DNA from 3 places in the Enterococcus silesiacus genome. Region 2 is predicted to be linked to each of the others. Evidence: predicted binding sites of a transcription regulator. Region 2 holds the regulator's gene; each other region holds the start of a gene.
The links. Region 2 encodes LexA, which represses DNA repair genes until DNA is damaged. Its sites were predicted from a motif close to CNAACANNTGTTNG; they were not measured.
Positions count from the first base shown of each region.

Region 1: the regulator LexA is predicted to act here: its motif matches at 3,149-3,162, upstream of uvrB (excinuclease ABC subunit UvrB).
Region 3: the regulator LexA is predicted to act here: its motif matches at 4,720-4,733, upstream of RV15_RS01695 (ATP-dependent DNA helicase).

Region 1 is NZ_JXLC01000018.1:32,116-38,165, reverse strand. Features, by position in the region: gene RV15_RS12305 (amino acid ABC transporter ATP-binding protein) at 1-733, opposite strand, end outside; gene RV15_RS12300 (amino acid ABC transporter substrate-binding protein/permease) at 735-2,891, opposite strand; gene uvrB (excinuclease ABC subunit UvrB) at 3,357-5,351, shown strand; gene uvrA (excinuclease ABC subunit UvrA) at 5,699-6,050, shown strand, end outside.
Region 2 is NZ_JXLC01000032.1:7,754-13,803, forward strand. Features, by position in the region: gene RV15_RS16475 (glucosaminidase domain-containing protein) at 1-734, opposite strand, end outside; gene tkt (transketolase) at 1,219-3,213, opposite strand; gene RV15_RS16485 (DUF896 family protein) at 3,312-3,554, opposite strand; gene lexA (transcriptional repressor LexA) at 4,041-4,661, shown strand; gene RV15_RS16495 (dihydrofolate reductase) at 4,833-5,333, opposite strand; gene RV15_RS16500 (thymidylate synthase) at 5,352-6,050, opposite strand, start outside.
Region 3 is NZ_JXLC01000002.1:105,281-111,330, forward strand. Features, by position in the region: gene RV15_RS01670 (hypothetical protein) at 1-97, shown strand, start outside; gene murC (UDP-N-acetylmuramate--L-alanine ligase) at 530-1,867, shown strand; gene RV15_RS01680 (MaoC family dehydratase) at 2,009-2,491, shown strand; gene RV15_RS01685 (Bax inhibitor-1/YccA family protein) at 2,484-3,164, shown strand; gene argJ (bifunctional glutamate N-acetyltransferase/amino-acid acetyltransferase ArgJ) at 3,403-4,560, shown strand; gene RV15_RS01695 (ATP-dependent DNA helicase) at 4,764-6,050, shown strand, end outside.

The DNA.
Region 1 (6,050 bases), on a different contig from region 2:
TATTCAATACTTTATCCAAGAAATCTTTCGTCCGTTCGTTTTGCGGATTTTCAAAGATTTGTTGCGGTGTACCATCTTCCAAGAAATTACCACCATCGATAAACATTACACGATTTGCTACTTCTTTAGCAAAGCCCATTTCATGAGTTACGATTACCATGGTCATTCCTTGTTTGGCTAATTTTTTCATAACATTCAATACATCGCCAACCATCTCAGGATCAAGAGCTGACGTTGGTTCATCGAATAACATGATGTCTGGATTCATTGCTAAGGCACGAGCGATTGCGACACGTTGCTTTTGTCCACCAGATAATGATTCAGGATAGCTGTCTTTTTTATCCGCTAAACCAACTGTATCTAATAGCTTGATTGCTTTTTCTGCTGCTTCTTTTTTTGAAAGACGACCTAAATCAGTCGGAGCCAAAGTAATATTTTCCATGATCGACAGGTGAGGAAAGAGATTGAAGTGCTGGAAAACCATGCCGATATGTTGACGGATTTTATTTATGTTGGTATTTTTATCTGTTAGATTCGCACCATCGATAATGATATCGCCACTTGTCGCTTCTTCAAGTTGGTTCAAACAGCGAAGAAAAGTACTTTTACCAGAACCGGAAGGACCTATAACACAAACAACATCGCCTTCTTGGATGGATACGTTGATATCATTCAAAACCGTATTATCACCATATTTTTTTACTAAATGCTCTACTAGAATTTTTTCAGCCATATTATTTCACCTTCTTTTCCAATACTTTAGCTAATTTCGTCAAGGCTGTGATCAAAATCAGGTACATCATCGCGATTACGAAGTATACCATTGTACTTTGTAAGTTTCTGGCAACGATGATTTTACCTGTTTGAAGTAACTCGATCAAGCCGATTGCAGATAGAATCGTTGTATCTTTTAAAGAAATAACAAATTGATTAACGAATGATGGGATCATAATTTTAATTGCTTGCGGTAAAATGATTTTTTGCATCGTACGGTTGTATGAAAGACCTAAACTACGTGAAGCTTCCATTTGACCAGCAGGTACTGCATTGATCCCGCCGCGTACGATTTCAGAAATATAAGCACTTGCGTTTAGTGTCAGAGTAATAATTCCTGCAAGGAACACAGGAATATTGAAACCTAAAATTCCTGGCAAGCCGAAGTAGATGAAAAAGGCTAATACCATTAAAGGAATGCCGCGGATGATGTCAACATAAATAGTTGATATCACGCGTAAAGCTTTTGATGGAGAAGCGCTGAATAATCCGAAAATCACTCCAACGATCAAAGCTAAAATAAATGAAATTAGTGTTAATTGAATTGTCATCCACAAACCACTTAATAGACGTTTCCAGTTGTTTTGGATCATACCAACGAATGTTGATTCATCTACTTTGTTTTCTGAAGAACCATCTTTTACATATTTTCCGATGATCTCATCATATTCACCAGTCCGTTTTAATTCAGCTAACCCCTCATTAAACATTTGAGTCAACTCAGGATTCTTGCCTTTTTTAACTGCGAAACCATATTTCCCGCCTTCTTCACGAGGAATCGGGGTGGCTAATGGTTGCTTTTGCGCAACACCGTAACCGATCACAGGATAATCGTCCATCATGGCATCGATCTCACCGATTTCAAGGGCGCTGTATAAAGCATCTGTTGTATCTAGATATTTGATTGAGAAGTCATATTTATCTTTGTTGGCTTCAAGGAAGTCAGCACTCTCTGTCCCAATTTTAGCACCAACCTTTTTGTCTTTTAAATCTTCGTAAGAATGAATGCTGTCATTGTCTTTTTTTACAGCGATTTGAATGCCGCTGTTGAAATAAGGAGTAGAGAAGTCAAATGATTTTTCACGTTCATCTGTAATCGTCATTCCTGCGATCATTGCATCAGCTTGACCAGACTCAACCGCTTGAACAGCTGAGCTGAAACCAATAAATTTAAATTCGATGTTAAAATCTTGTAACTCAGCGATTCGTTTGACTAAGTCAACATCGATTCCTTCATATTTCCCGTCAGCGTTTTGAAATTCAAATGGGGCAAATGTAGAATCACTAGCGATCACGTAAGTGTCTTTTTTAGGTTGAATCTTTTTCATTTTAGAATCTGTATCTGTTGTTTCAGTGCCCGTCGAAATATACTTACCTACGATTTCCTCATACTTACCAGAGTTTTTTAATCCTTTCAAACCAGCATTGAATTTTTCAATCAATTCTTTATTTTGCCCTTTTTTTACAGCAAAACCATAAGAACTACCAGTTTCTTTTTTTCCGACTAATTGAAGTTTTTGACCATTTGTTATAGCGTAGCCTAAAACAGGATAGTCATCGAAAATCGCATCAGCTTCGGCGTTTTCAAGTGACTGATAAAGACCAGTTGCATCATCGAAGTTTTTGATTGTGTAGCCGAATTTGTCTTGATTTTTTTCTAAGAAAGTTGCACTTTCAGTCCCAACTTTCGCTGCAACTGTTTTTCCTTTTAAGTCTTCGTAATTTTTGATTGTGTCATTGCCTTTTTTGACTGCCATTTGAAGTCCACTATCGAAATAGGGTTCTGAGAAGTCAAAAGATTTTTTCCGCTCATCTGTAATACTCATGCCAGCAATCATGCCGTCAACTTGTTTGGATTGTACGGCTTGAATGGCGCTGTCAAAGCCAAGTGGTTTTAAATTTACTTTAAACTCTTGTTCTTTGGCAATTGCTTTTAGCAAATCAACGTCGATTCCCACATACTCTCCTTTAGAATCTTGAAATTCAAAAGGGGCAAAAGTCAAATCTGTTCCTATATTATATGTTTTTTCCTCAGCCTGAGCAGAATGCCCAAGGGTAAATGTCAGTAGACTTGCCATCATCACAATGAATGAAAGTAAAAAGTGTTTCCGTTTCATAAAATACCTCCTATATTTGCATATTGGATAATTATATAGTAAAAAAAGGCAAAAACACAAGTCATTCACAATGAGAAAATCAAAAAAAAATCATTTCCTAACATCTGATGTTATGTTACGTGACATTTCTAGCTAATACATAGGCCTGCGAAGTGAAGGAATCATTACTTGATGCAATATTATGAAAAAGCAAACAAATGATTAAATAAAATATAAATTGACATAAATTGCGTATACGAAATCAATTCTAAAACTAGCGAAAATATGTTCGGTATGTTAAAATAATTAGAGGATATTCAGTTTTATTTTGAAGCTGAAATCGCTAGTAAATGGATTAGATTGTTTGAATCAAAAGATAAGAACTGTAAGGATTTAATCAGGTCGGTAGTCTTTTTTTAGACAAATTTAGTTCGTTGTTTTGTTGCAATACCTCAACTATTAAATAAAGCAAAAGGAGGATGTTGAATGATAGAAAGAGAGACCTCCAATACATTTGACTTAGTATCAAAATATAAACCGGATGGCGATCAGCCGGAAGCGATTAAACGATTAGTTGAAGGAATCGAAGGTGGCGAAAAAGCACAGATTTTACTGGGTGCTACAGGAACTGGGAAAACATTTACGATTTCAAATGTAATAACTGAAGTGAATAAGCCAACCTTGGTTATTGCTCATAATAAGACATTAGCTGGACAGCTTTATGGAGAATTTAAAGAATTCTTCCCTAATAACGCGGTCGAGTATTTTGTTAGTTATTATGACTATTACCAACCAGAAGCGTATGTCCCTTCAAGTGATACATATATAGAAAAAGATGCTAGTATCAATGATGAAATCGATAAATTACGGCATTCAGCGACAAGTTCTTTATTAGAAAGAAACGATGTGATCGTTGTTGCCTCAGTTTCCTGTATTTTTGGTTTAGGAGATCCTAAGGAATACAGCGAACAAGTGGTATCCATTCGTGTAGGCATGGAGCTGGATCGTAGTCAGTTGTTGACAGATCTAGTCAACATTCAATTTGAGCGAAATGATATCGATTTTCAGCGTGGTCGCTTTCGTGTACGAGGCGATGTAGTGGAAATTTTTCCTGCTTCAAGAGATGATCATGCCTTAAGAGTTGAATTTTTTGGTGATGAAATTGAACGCATCAGAGAAGTCGATGCGTTGACCGGCGAAGTGATCGGTGAAACAGAACATGTGGCAATTTTTCCGGCAACTCACTTTGTGACTAATGAAGACCATATGGAACATGCGATTTCACAAATTCAAGAAGAATTAGAGGCGCGTTTGACAGTCTTGCGTAGTGAAAATAAATTGCTAGAAGCGCAACGTCTAGAGCAACGAACCAATTACGATATTGAGATGATGAGAGAAATGGGCTACACGTCTGGTATCGAAAATTATTCTCGTCATATGGATGGTCGTTCAGAAGGAGAACCGCCTTATACATTGATCGACTTCTTCCCAGATGACTTTTTACTTGTGATCGATGAATCCCACGTATCAATGCCTCAAATTCGCGGCATGTATAATGGTGACCGTGCTAGAAAACAAATGTTAGTGGATTATGGTTTCCGTTTGCCTAGTGCGTTGGATAATCGTCCCTTACGTTTAGAAGAATTCGAAGAACATGTTCATCAAGTTGTCTATGTTTCTGCAACTCCTGGACCTTACGAGTATGAGCAAACAGATACCGTAATTCCGCAAATCATTCGACCAACGGGACTGTTAGATCCATTGATTGAAGTTCGTCCGATCATGGGACAAATTGATGATTTAGTCGGTGAGATCCATGATCGTGTAGAGAAGGATCAACGTGTATTTATCACAACTTTAACGAAGAAAATGTCTGAAGATTTAACGGATTACCTTAAAGAATTAGGAATTAAAGTCAAGTATCTTCATAGTGATATCAAAACGTTAGAACGAACCGAGATTATTCGAGATTTACGTTTAGGTGAGTTTGACGTATTGATCGGTATCAACTTGCTTCGTGAAGGACTGGATGTACCGGAAGTATCATTGATTGCAATTTTAGATGCCGATAAAGAAGGTTTCTTGAGAAGTGAACGCTCATTGATTCAAACCATTGGACGTGCCGCTCGTAACTCAGATGGTCGTGTCATTATGTACGCGGATAAAATTACTGATTCGATGCAAAAAGCAATGGATGAAACCGCAAGGCGTCGTTCAATCCAAGAAAAATACAATGAAGAGCATGGCATTACGCCAAAAACCATCATTAAAGAAATACGTGAGTTAATCTCAATTTCTAAAACAAATGAAAAAGGTGAGCCATTCAAAATTGATAAGGATTATCATGAATTGACTCGTCAAGAAAAAGCTGATTTATTGATGAAATTAGAAAAAGAAATGCGAGATGCAGCGAAGGCACTAGACTTTGAAACTGCAGCGACTTTAAGAGATACGATTTTAGAATTGAAAGCAGCAGATTAAAGAATAGTTGCTGTGTTTCACTAAAAAGGATCAATGTTCCCTGTGGTCACCTTGTACTGTTCAACAATGTCTATCTGCGACGAATCGTTGATGAGAAAGCATCAGCTCATAAGAATATTCGCTGTGTTTCACAGCAAAGGAGAGCCGTTACTCTTGCGAATTTATTCGCATAGAAGTAAGGGACACTACACTTCGTTTCGATCTCAACAATCTCTAAGTGCTAAAGTACAAAGAATTGAAGGTCGGACCAACAAAATCAAGGATCAACGTTCCCTACGGTCACCTTGTACTGTTCAACATCAGCTCATAAGAATACTCGCTGTATTTCACAGCAAAGGAGAGAAGTAATGGCAAATGATAAAATCGTCATTCATGGCGCACGTGCACATAATTTAAAAGATATAGATGTTACGATTCCTCGTGACAAAATGGTTGTAGTGACTGGATTATCTGGTTCTGGAAAAAGTTCACTAGCTTTTGATACATTATATGCGGAAGGTCAGCGCCGATATGTTGAAAGTCTTTCAGCTTATGCTAGACAATTCTTAGGTCAAATGGATAAACCTGATGTCGATAGTATTGATGGACTTAGTCCAGCGATTTCTATCGACCAAAAAACAACGAGTAAAAATCCTCGATCAACAGTCGGCACAGTAACAGAGATCAATGATTATTTAAGACTGTTATTCGCTCGTGTCG
Region 2 (6,050 bases):
GCAACAGTATAAGATTGAGTAGTGAGTGTGGCAATACTTTGCCCAACAGCTGATTGAGCTACTGGCGCTTCACCAGTTACTGAGGTTTCAACGGTTCCCCAATCATATGCTGTTAAACCATAAGTTGCAATCAACCAATTTAATTTACTTGCATAACCTGGATCCGTTGCATAACGTCCAGCCAAGGCTGCTGTAGCATCCATGTAGCTAGATGTGTTACTTTTCCAGACACCAGAGTAATGGTAGTCTCCGCTTGATGCTAAAGTTGTTTTAAGAACATTGGCATGATCTTGAAATGACTCAGCATATGACGAATAACTTCTAAATGGTTCTGTCATCGTAACCCACTGTCCATTCAAATATTCTGAGGTAGGCATATAAACTGTTTGTCCATTATAGCTTCCCTTTACACCAAATAAATTATAGTTTGGCGCTGCTGCTAATCCGGATGTACCATAACTACTTTCTAGCAATGCCTGGGCAATCATTACAGATGCGTATAGGTCATTTGCGTCAGCTACAGACGCAGCTGAATATCCAATAGAATCAATAAATGCTTGTTGTGAAACATCTCCTTGCGCTTCAACTTCGTTTGCATGAACACTTAGAGGGAGTAAACTCCCTGCAATCGGAAGAAAAACTAATGAAGTTCCTATTACAGATGCTAATCGTTTATTACTAGTTTTAGGCTCTTTTTGATGATGTCTGCTACTTCTTGTCTTAATCTCGTCCATTCATTTGTTCCTCCTCAATAGAACATCGTAACACCATTTTACTCGGAGAATTTTTTATAAACAATTATTTGCTCTTGAAACTTGAAGTTTTAAAGTCAGTGTAGTCAGGCTGAAATTTTTGTTTTATTGTTCTGAGTATATTTGTTTTATTCAGTTTACATGATTGTATATTATTCGAACGTTTTTTTTATGTAAATACCTTTATTATACAATTATTAAGTTTTTTTTAATAAACAAAAAAAGATTGCAATATATTTCGTTTGCACTACAACTTTTACAAAAAGATTGCGAAATGTTTTAATCGGAGTGCGTAAAATGAAAAAAATGTCGTTATGGTTATCGTTAAGTGGTCTGCAGAACCAAGTGTTACCGTAATAGCTGATAATAATGGCAACTTTTCTATATCCATGTATTTGTTACTGGACAAAAAGAAGCAGCTATTCACAAATGTGAATAGCTGCTTTTTTATTTAAAATTGTTTACTTTACAAATTATTGTATTTTGATACTACATTTTCAACTGTAAAGCCGAATTCTTTCAAGACTAGATCACCAGGAGCTGAAGCCCCAAAATGATTGATTGTCACAGTTGTACCAGCCGTACCAACGTAACGCTCCCATCCAAATGGTGAAGCTGCTTCGATTGCTACACGCTTAGTCACATCTTTAGGAAGTACAGACTCTTTGTATTCTGCCGTTTGTTTTTCAAACAAATCAAAGCTTGGTAATGAAACAACGGAAACATCTTGACCTTGTTCTGCTAAGGCTTTTTGTGCTTCAATCGCTAAGTTGACTTCTGAACCAGTTGCAATCAAGATTCCTTCAGGTTTTTCACCCTTTTGTTTAGAAATAACATAAGCACCTTTTTGTACAAATTCATTTGCATGCTCCTGAGTTCCATCGATAACAGGTAAATTTTGACGACTTAAAACTAATACAGTTGGAGCGTCTTTCGTTGTCATGGCAATCTTCCATGCAGCAACTGTTTCATTACCATCAGCTGGACGGATTACTTGAACACCTGGCATACAGCGAATACTTGCTAATTGCTCAACAGGTTCGTGAGTTGGACCATCTTCTCCTACTGCCACAGAATCGTGGGTCAAGACATACGTCACAGGCGTATGTTGAAGAGCTGCTAAACGTAATGCAGGACGTAAATAATCGGTAAATACAAAGAATGTTCCGCCATAGACACGGCTTCCTCCATGTAATTGAATTCCGTTCATGGCAGCAGCCATCGCAAATTCGCGAACGCCAAACCAAATGTTGCGACCATCATATTGACCTGGCTCAAAATCTTTTTCTGCTGCAACCATCGTATTATTTGATGCAGACAAATCAGCAGAACCGCCCCAGAAACCTGGTACAGTCTTAGAAATCGCTTGAATTGTTTCTTTGCTTGTAACTCGGCTAGCCGCGCTTGATCCAACTTCATATGTTGGTAGTTCACTATCCCAATTTTCAGGAAGTTCATCAGCAAAAGCTTGTTTAAATTGTTTCGCTAACTCAGGATGCTCTTTCGTATAGTTTGCAAACATATTGTTCCATTTATCTTCGGCTTTTTCGCCTTCATCAATCATTGTTTCCTTGAAACGAGCAGCAACCTCGTCGGGCACTGTGAAATCAGGATATTCCCAACCGTAAACAGCCTTAGCAACAGTAATTCCTTCTGCGCCAATCGGTGCACCATGAACTGACGATGTACCTTCTTTTGGTGCTCCATAACCAATAACTGTTTTAACTTCGATCAATGTTGGTTTATCTGTTTCAGCTTTAGCTGCTTCGATTGCTTTGGAAATTTCTTCTAGATCATTCCCATCTTTTACTAAAATATGTTGCCAACCATAAGCTTCATAACGAGCGCCAACATTTTCAGTGAAAGCTTTTGATGTAGGACCGTCTAATGAGATGTCATTTGAATCGTATAACACAATCAATTTGCCTAACTTCATGTGTCCTGCCATAGAACTTGCTTCTTGTGAGACACCTTCCATCAAGTCACCATCACCACATAGTGCATACGTATAATGATCGATCACAGGGAAACTATCACGATTATATGTCGCAGCTGTGTGGGCTTCAGCCATTGCCATACCAACAGCCATCGCAATTCCTTGACCTAAAGGACCAGTCGTTGCTTCAACACCATCTGTATGATGCACTTCAGGATGTCCAGGTGTTTTACTTCCCCATTGACGGAAGTTCTTCAAATCATCCATTGATACACCGTAGCCTGCTAAGTGAAGTAAACTATAAAGCATTGCAGAGCCATGACCTGCAGAAAGAATAAAACGGTCTCTATCTGCCCAGTTTCTTGATGTTTTAGGATTTACTTTCAAGTGTTTTGTCCAAAGTGCGTATGCCATCGGTGCAGCACCCATCGGTAATCCAGGATGTCCTGAATTTGCCTTTTGTACTGCTTCGATACTTAATGTACGAATTGTATTGACGCCTAACTGATCAGTGTTGTCGAACAAAAAAATCATCTCCTATTTAGGTTTTTTTTACCTTTATTAACTATATTTTAGCCTATTTCCTTTATGAAAGCAATTACTTTTAGTAAAAAAAACCAAAATTATTTTCTATTGTGTAATCCTTTGTCTTTTTGGATTTTTTTTAGTTTATCTGGTGTAACATCATTTCCTTTAGGATCGACAACTTTCATCCCTTCGATATGATGACGCATCCCTCCACGGAAAGCAGCTAAATATTCTTGACGAAGCACTTTTTGTTCTTCTTTTTCACTCTCGGATAACGTGCTTTCCTTTGCCTTTTTCGCAAGCTCATTAATTCGATCCATTTTTTCAGATGATAACATGATTCTGCCTCCTTATTTTTAAAGCTGAGCAGGCTCGTCCAGTCTTGACAGAAAAATAGGAAAATATGGATGTAGTGCTTTTTACTACAATCATATTTTATCTTTTTTCCGAAAGACTAGCCTGTAAAGCTAGACAACATTAAAAGCTGAGCAGGCTCGTTCAGTCTTGACAGAAAAATAGGAAAATATGAATGTAGTGCTTTTTACTACAAACATATTTTATCTTTTTTCCGAAAGACTAGCCTGTAAAGCTAGACAAGTTTACTTTCCATGTCTATCTTATAAGATGAGCCGGAAAAATACAACTATATTCATGATAAAAATGAGGAACGACAGCCTTTATTGACAGAATGTACTATTAGACACGACTATTTTTTATCAATAATTAGCGTTCATAAGTATTTTCCAAAAAAACACGAACGCTTGTTTGATTCCTGTATAAAACTATGGTACACTAACATTATAAATTGAAAGAAGGTGCGGGTTGTGGTGAAACGTACAGACACAAGGCAAATCGAAGTATTAAAATATATATATGAGCAAGTCGAGCTTAAAGGCTATCCACCGACTGTACGGGAGATTGGAAAAGCAGTAGATCTTTCTTCAACCTCTACTGTTCACGGACATTTAGCTCGTTTAGAAAAAAAGGGCTTGATTTTACGCGACCCTACAAAGCCAAGAGCGATTGAGTTGACAGCTGATGGTTTGGAAAGGATCGGTGTCAAACCATCAGTCATTCCAATGCTTGGTGTTGTTACCGCTGGTGAACCTATCTTAGCTGTAGAAGAAGCCTCTGACTTTTTCCCTCTCCCTCCTGATCTAGTAGCAGAAGAAAATGCTTTATTCATGCTAACTATTAGAGGAGAAAGTATGATCAATGCAGGAATATTAGATGGCGATCAAGTCATTGTACGTAAACAAAGTGCTGCTTCTAATGGTGATATCGTTATTGCGATGACCGATGAAGACGAAGCGACTTGCAAGCGATTCTTTAAAGAGACAGATCATATTCGTTTACAACCAGAAAATGATGCATTAGATCCAATTATTTTAAATAACGTGAGTATTTTGGGAAAAGTTGTTGGATTATACCGCAATCATATTTAGATAAACTAAAAAAGCAGACTAAATTGGGTCTGCTTTTTTAGTTTATCTTTGTTTTATTTATAATGATAGGAATAACAGCTTAGCCTAAAAAGAGCTTTATATGAATTATTAACTAACTCAACGCTGTTTTAGTAGATTAACCGTTTCTCTCTTCATAAGCTTAAATTTAGTTTATTCTGTTGCTACTTTACGTTGGTATGTTTCAAATTGATAAGCATAGGTATTTTCTTCGTCCTGGACCCCTTCACTCAAATTGATCAATGTCCAATTCTCCCAAGAAACATCTGGAAATTTTGTATCTCCATCAAAAGTGTGATGGAGAACAGTCCGATACAAAACATCACAATAAGGTAGAAAGTCCTTATATATAGCTGAACCACCTGCAATAAAAGTAATCCCAGAAAAAGTTTTTGCATAATCAAGTACCTCAGCTACAGTATGCGCTACATTGACTCCTTCAGCCTGATACCCTTTGTCTTTAGTCATAACGATTGTTTGTCGGTTAGGTAGCGGACGACTTCCCATGCCCTCAAAGGTTTTTCTCCCCATAACGATTGTGTTATCTTCAGTCATTTGTTTAAAAAATTTCAAGTCATTCGGCAGATGCCAAGGTAGCCGATTTTCTTTGCCTATTGTCCCTTGCTCATCCTGAGCCCATATAGCTGCTAACATTGAAGAACTCCTTTCAAATTAAACGGCGATTGGCGCCTTGATTGCCGGATGCGGCTCATATCCTTCAATAGCAATATCTTCCATTTCAAAATCAAACACTGATTTTTTATTTTGATTTAATTTCAGTGTAGGAAACGAGCGGATTTCTCTAGAAAGTTGTTCGTTCATTTGATCAATATGATTCGTATACAAATGAGCATCCCCTAAAGTATGCACAAAATCCCCCACTTCTAAACCAGTTTCATGGGCAATTAAATGGGTCAATAACGCATAACTGGCAATGTTAAATGGTACACCAAGAAAAACATCACCACTGCGTTGGTACAACTGACAGCTCAACTTTCCATCATTTACATAAAATTGAAACATTGTATGACAAGGTGGTAAAGCCATTGACGGAATGTCTTCTGGATTCCACGCTGACACAATCAGACGTCTTGAATCAGGTGTTTTTTTGATCATTTCAATAACATTTTTCAGCTGGTCAATAAACTGTCCATTTTTCGTTTCCCAATGACGCCACTGGGCGCCATAGATATTGCCCAGTTCTCCATACTTAGCAGCAAAAACATCATCTGTTAAGATTTTATCACAAAATTCTTTGTGCTCTTTTTGATACATCTCTTTAAAAGTATCATCAGTCAACACTCGGTGACCAAAATCCGTCATATCCGGTCCGTGATAATCATCACTTTTAATATAACGCTCAAACGCCCA
Region 3 (6,050 bases), on a different contig from region 2:
TGAGCAAGAAAAAAAGAAAAGCATCCTTGATAAGCCGCTAAGCGGAATTATTGAAGATTCTAGTATGGAACTTGAGAACAGTAAGTATTTTTCTTAAAATACTTACTGTTTTTTTCGCCTAAAATCTTCATGGAAATGCGTTAAATAATCGGGCCTTCACTGGCCTTGCTAAAAAGTGGTATAGACAGCGCTGAAATGTTATCTTTTTAGAAAGATTAAAATAATAAGGGGATTTCATTAGAAAAAAGAGCGTTGATTTTTTCTAACAGAGCGTAGGTTTTACGTCGATACCATAACGTTGTGAATGTCTATACAACAGTATTTAGTAGATAGAAATAGAAGAAATAAAACAAAAAATAAATTTTACTTCGCTTCTTACTTTGTACACACAAGAAAGATTTATAGGATCTCTTTAAAGCAGGGTCATTATGGGTTGATTATTTTCAATTTTTATATGATAATGAGGAACGTACGAATGAACGAAGTAGAACATTATTTTTTATATAGGATATAAGAGAAGAGGATTAAAATGAGCAATCAAGAAAGTAAATTACATCATTTTGTTGGAATCAAAGGTTCAGGAATGAGCTCGTTGGCGCTTGTATTATTTGAAAAAGGATATCATGTGCAAGGCTCAGATGTAGATGAATATTTTTTCACTCAACGTGATTTAGAAAAAGCTGGTATCACTATCTTACCTTTTAATGCTGATAATATTACAAAAGATATGATCGTTATTGCAGGAAATGCTTTTCCTGACACACATGAAGAATTGGTACGCGCGAAAGAATTAGGTGCTGAAATCATTCGATATCACGATTTTATTGGACGTTTTATTCAACCATATACAAGCGTTGCTGTAACTGGCTCTCATGGAAAGACAAGTACAACAGGATTACTTTCTCATGTATTGACTGGCATCGCGCCAACAAGTTATTTGATCGGTGATGGCACAGGCCATGGTGATCCCAACGCTGAGTTTTTTGCTTTCGAGGCTTGTGAATATCGTCGCCATTTTCTAGCTTATTCTCCAGATTATGCGATCATGACGAATATCGATTTTGATCATCCTGATTATTTTAAGAGTATTGAAGATGTTTTTTCCGCGTTCCAAACAATGGCGAAACAAGTCAAAAAAGGAATTTTTGCCTATGGTGATGATAAATATCTGCGTCAGCTAAAAACGGATGTACCCGTTTATTATTATGGTTTAGCAGATGATGATGATATTCAAGCTAAAAATATCAAACGGACAACACAAGGTTCTTCTTTTGATGTCTATCATCAGGATACATTTGTGGGACACTTTGTGTTACCTGCCTTTGGCCAACACAATATTATGAATGCATTAGGTGTGATTGCTGTTGCTTACTTTGAAAAGTTGGATATGAAAAAAGTAGCAGAAGAAATGTTGACTTTTGAAGGTGTGAAACGCCGTTTTACTGAGAAAAAAGTTTCAGATATGATCATTGTAGATGATTATGCACACCACCCAACAGAAATTATTGCTACGATTGATGGTGCCCGTCAAAAGTATCCAGATAAAGAAATCATCGCAGTTTTCCAACCACATACTTTTACACGTACGATTGCGTTGATGGATGACTTTGCTGAAGCGTTGGATTTAGCGGATGCGGTTTATCTTTGTGATATCTTTGGTTCTGCAAGAGAACAACAAGGCGATGTTAAAATCGAAGATTTAGGCAATAAAATCCAAAAAGGCGGACAAGTTATCAAAGAAGAGAATGTCTCTCCACTATTAGATCACGAAAATGCTGTAATGGTCTTTATGGGTGCTGGTGATGTTCAAAAATTTGAACAAGCTTATGAAACGTTGTTAAGTAATACAACAAGAAGTGTTTTATAAATAAACATACTAGCAATTAATAAACTTGAAGAAGAAGCCTCAACAATCTATTTTTAGGATTTGTTGAAGCCTCTTCTTTTTAACTTGCCTTTTGTCGTCATTTTGGTACAATTATCTTATCATTAGTGGAGGTGTACTAATTTGAATATCGGAAAACCGAGAAAATTAGGCAAAACCATCGAAGATATTGAGGAAGGCGATTCGCTGTCTTTAACCGAATCGATCGAAGATAAAGATTTACTTCTTTATTTGGGCTTAACCAACGATGCCAATCCCTTATATATCCAACATGATTATGCCCAAAAAACAGAATACAGCAAACCGATCGTTCCCTCGATCATGTTGATGGGGATCATCACCAGTGCAATTTCAAAACATTTACCAGGACCAGGCTCTCATGTGGTCAATTTTTCAGTAAACTTCGTGGAACCTGTTTTTCATTATGAAACACTGACGTTTCAATTTGAAGTGATCAAGGTAGATAAGATGAAAGATGTTGTGACGATTTCGATTGAAGTTGTGAATGAAGAAGAAGATCGAGTACTTGATGCAGTCGTAATGGTGCAACCCCCTCAAGTGACCTTAGCAGAACTAGAGGAGAAAGAAGGAGATATAGATGAATAATGGAGCAGTAGTAAATGTTGGCTTGAATAAGTTTTATTCAAAAATTTATGCGTTTTTAGCGATGGGAATTGGCGTTAGTGCGCTAGTGTCATACCTGATTCTAACAGTTTACCCGATCGTTTTGGTTACCTTATTACATTCAACAGCGTTATTTTTCGGATTATGGATTCTACAAATTGGCTTAGTTTTATTCTTAGGACTAAAAGCTCAAAAGAATCCAAGTTTAGCTGTTAGTGGATTTTTAGTTTATTCCATTTTAAATGGTGTGACAATATCTGCAACCTTGCTAATGTACGCTCAAGCAACTGTGGTAAGCGCGTTTGTCAGTGCTGCTGCAACGTTTGGGGCGATGTCACTCGTTGGAATGTTTACGAAGAAAGATCTATCAGCAATGGGACATGCGGCGTATAGCGCATTGATCGGAATTATTATTGCAATGGTGATTAATTTCTTTTTCCTACGTAGTGGTGCAGTTTCATTTTTCATTTCAATTTTGATGGTGTTGATTTTTGCAGGAATCACAGCCTATGATAATCAAAGAATCCGCCAAGTGTACAATGAAACGGGTGGACAAGCTGGAACTGGAATTGCCGTTTTCTTTGCATTACAATTGTACCTTGATTTTATTAACTTATTCTTAGCGTTCTTACGTATCTTTGGTAAAAATAATTAATCAATTGATCGAGTATAAAGCACCCAGAGAAATCTGGGTTTTTTTTTGTATAAAAATAATATTAAAATGCGTTATTATACGGAAAAAGTCTTTTATTTTGTATAAAAAACCTTTTTAATGCTTGTTTTTGATATAAAATCCATTGACTAACTTCGTCCTTTGCTTTATACTTTTATAAAATCGGGAAACCAAGTTCTTTATTGAAGGTAAGTTAATTATCTATAGGAAGGTGTTATTGATGGTGAAGTATGAAGATGTGCCAAAGGGATTTAAATTTTACGGGACACATGTTGGTATCAAGAAAAAAAGAAAAGATTTTGGTTTGATCGTGGCTGAAGAAGTTTGTCATGCAGCAGCCGTTTTCACGAAGAATACATTTTGTGGTGAATGCATACCAATCGGAAAAGATCATGTAAAAAATGCTGAATTGCAAGCAGTTGTAGTGACGAGTGGTATTGCTAATGTTGCAACTGGGAGGATAGGTAGAGAAAATGAATATAGAATTTTAGAATCTTTATCAGATAAATTGACGATCAAAAAGGAAGATATCCTACCTTCTTCTACAGGGATGATCGGGCCGCAATTACCGATCGATGTCATTGAGGGATTTTTAAAAACGGAACCGATCGAGCTGAACGAAACCTATACTGATTTTGCACAGGCTATTTTAACTACGGATCAGCGAATCAAAGTTCGTAGTTTAAAAATTGGGGATGCAACTCTTTTAGGAATCGTCAAAGGCTCAGGAATGATCGAACCGAATATGGCGACAATGTTGGCTTATGTTTTGACAGATGCAAAGGTTGAGAAAGAAGACATTTACTCTATGTTGAGAGAAACTGTCGACCAATCTTTCAACACAATCAGCATCGATACGGATACAAGTACAAGCGATACTGTGGCATTTTTAGCCAGTGGTCATTATGAGGTCGAAAAAGAACAAGTACAAGAAGCACTGAATCAACTCTGTAGAGAATTAGCAATAGACGTGGTAAAAGACGCAGAGGGTGCGACAAAAACAATGTTCGTTACAGTTAAAAATGCTGAAACAAAGAAACAAGCAAAGCAAGCTGGAAAATCGATCATTAACTCGCCTTTAGTGAAAACAGCATTATTTGGTAACGACCCTAATTGGGGGCGAATTGCAATGGCTCTTGGTAAAACAGACGGCTTGGTTTTTGATCAGAATAAAGTAGAAATTTATTATGGAATGTATCCGATTTTTTCAAATAATAAAGAAGAAAAACAAAATGTTAGCCAAATCAGTGAATACATCGAACAAAGTGAAGATATCTATCTAACCGTAGATTTGCATCAAGGTTCAGAAAACTTTGAAGTGATCGGTTGTGATCTAAGTTACGAGTATGTCAAAATAAATAGTGATTATTCGACGTGATATGTCTATATCTTATAGGCTAAAAAGCATATAAAAAGATGAAATCTGATCAAGAGTCTTTTTACCTTGATTAGATTTCATTTTTTGAATTTGGGTATTGTCACAGAAGAGTTAGATCTGTTTAGTTTATGTTATGTTGTTCTCACTACTTTCAATTTACGAATGTATGTTCTATAATAGAAACATGATAGGTGGGATTGAACATGCAAAGCACGCAAAGAATCGCAGTCCGCAGATTAGTGGAGTTTATTTTACGCAGAGGCAGCATTGATGCCCGTTATACAGGTAGTGAGCATACTGCGTTGGAAGGTGCTAAAATTCATCGGAAGCTACAAAAAACAGCTGGTGAGAATTATCAAAAAGAGATTAAATTAGCCATTGACATAGAATTGAATCAACAAACATACATAATCGAAGGTCGAGCAGATGGCATTTTTATTGATGACCAAAAACGGACAGTAATCGATGAAATCAAAACATCTGAGCCAGCTTTTTCAGAGTTGTTAGAAGAACAAATAGACATGTATTGGTATCAAGTGATGTGCTATGGACATATTTATTGCCAACAGGAAGAGTTGGAAGAAATCACATTACAATTGACCTATTATCAAACAACGACCGAAGAAATTACCCGAAAAGAAAAGGAATTTACCAAAAAAGAGCTAAAAGAATTTTTTGATGATCTGACTCAAAAGTATGAACAATGGCTGATTTTTAAAGCCAATTGGCGTCAGATTCGGAATCGATCATTGCAAAAATTACCTTTTCCCTATGGTGATTATCGAACTGGCCAAAGGGAATTGGCTGTTGCAGTCTATAAAACGATAGTAAGTGATCAAAAATTATTTGTCGAAGCACCGACGGGAACAGGTAAAACGATTTCGACGTTATTTCCAACATTAAAGGCAATCGGTGAAGAGCAAGCAGAAAGAGCCTTCTATTTAACTGCCAAAACAATCACTCGTCAAGTAGCGGAAGATGCCGTGGAAGCAATGAAACAAAAAGAACTGCAGCTGAAAAGTGTTACCTTAACGGCCAAAGATAAAATATGTTTCCTAACAGAACGAAATTGTACGCCAGAAGCATGTCCCTTTGCCAATGGTTATTATGATCGGCTGAATGAAGGTCTCTGGGATTTGTTAAATAATGAAAATCAATTTACTCGCGAAGTTATCGAACGCTACGCACGTAAGCATACCTTATGCCCTTTTGAACTATCTTTAGATGTGAGCTTATGGTGTGATTTAGTGATTTGTGACTATAATTACTTATTTGATCCTGTTGTTTATTTAAGACGCTTTTTTGAGGAGCAGACAGAAGTTAAAGAGAATATATTTTTAGTAGATGAAGTCCATAATTTAGTAAATCGATCGCGAGAAATGTATTCTGCTGTTTTGTCTAAAAGTAAAGTATCATCTTTAAAAAAAGCCCTTGATAAAAAGCAGACAAAATTGATTCGGGCACTTAACAAAATCGAAAAAGAATTTGAC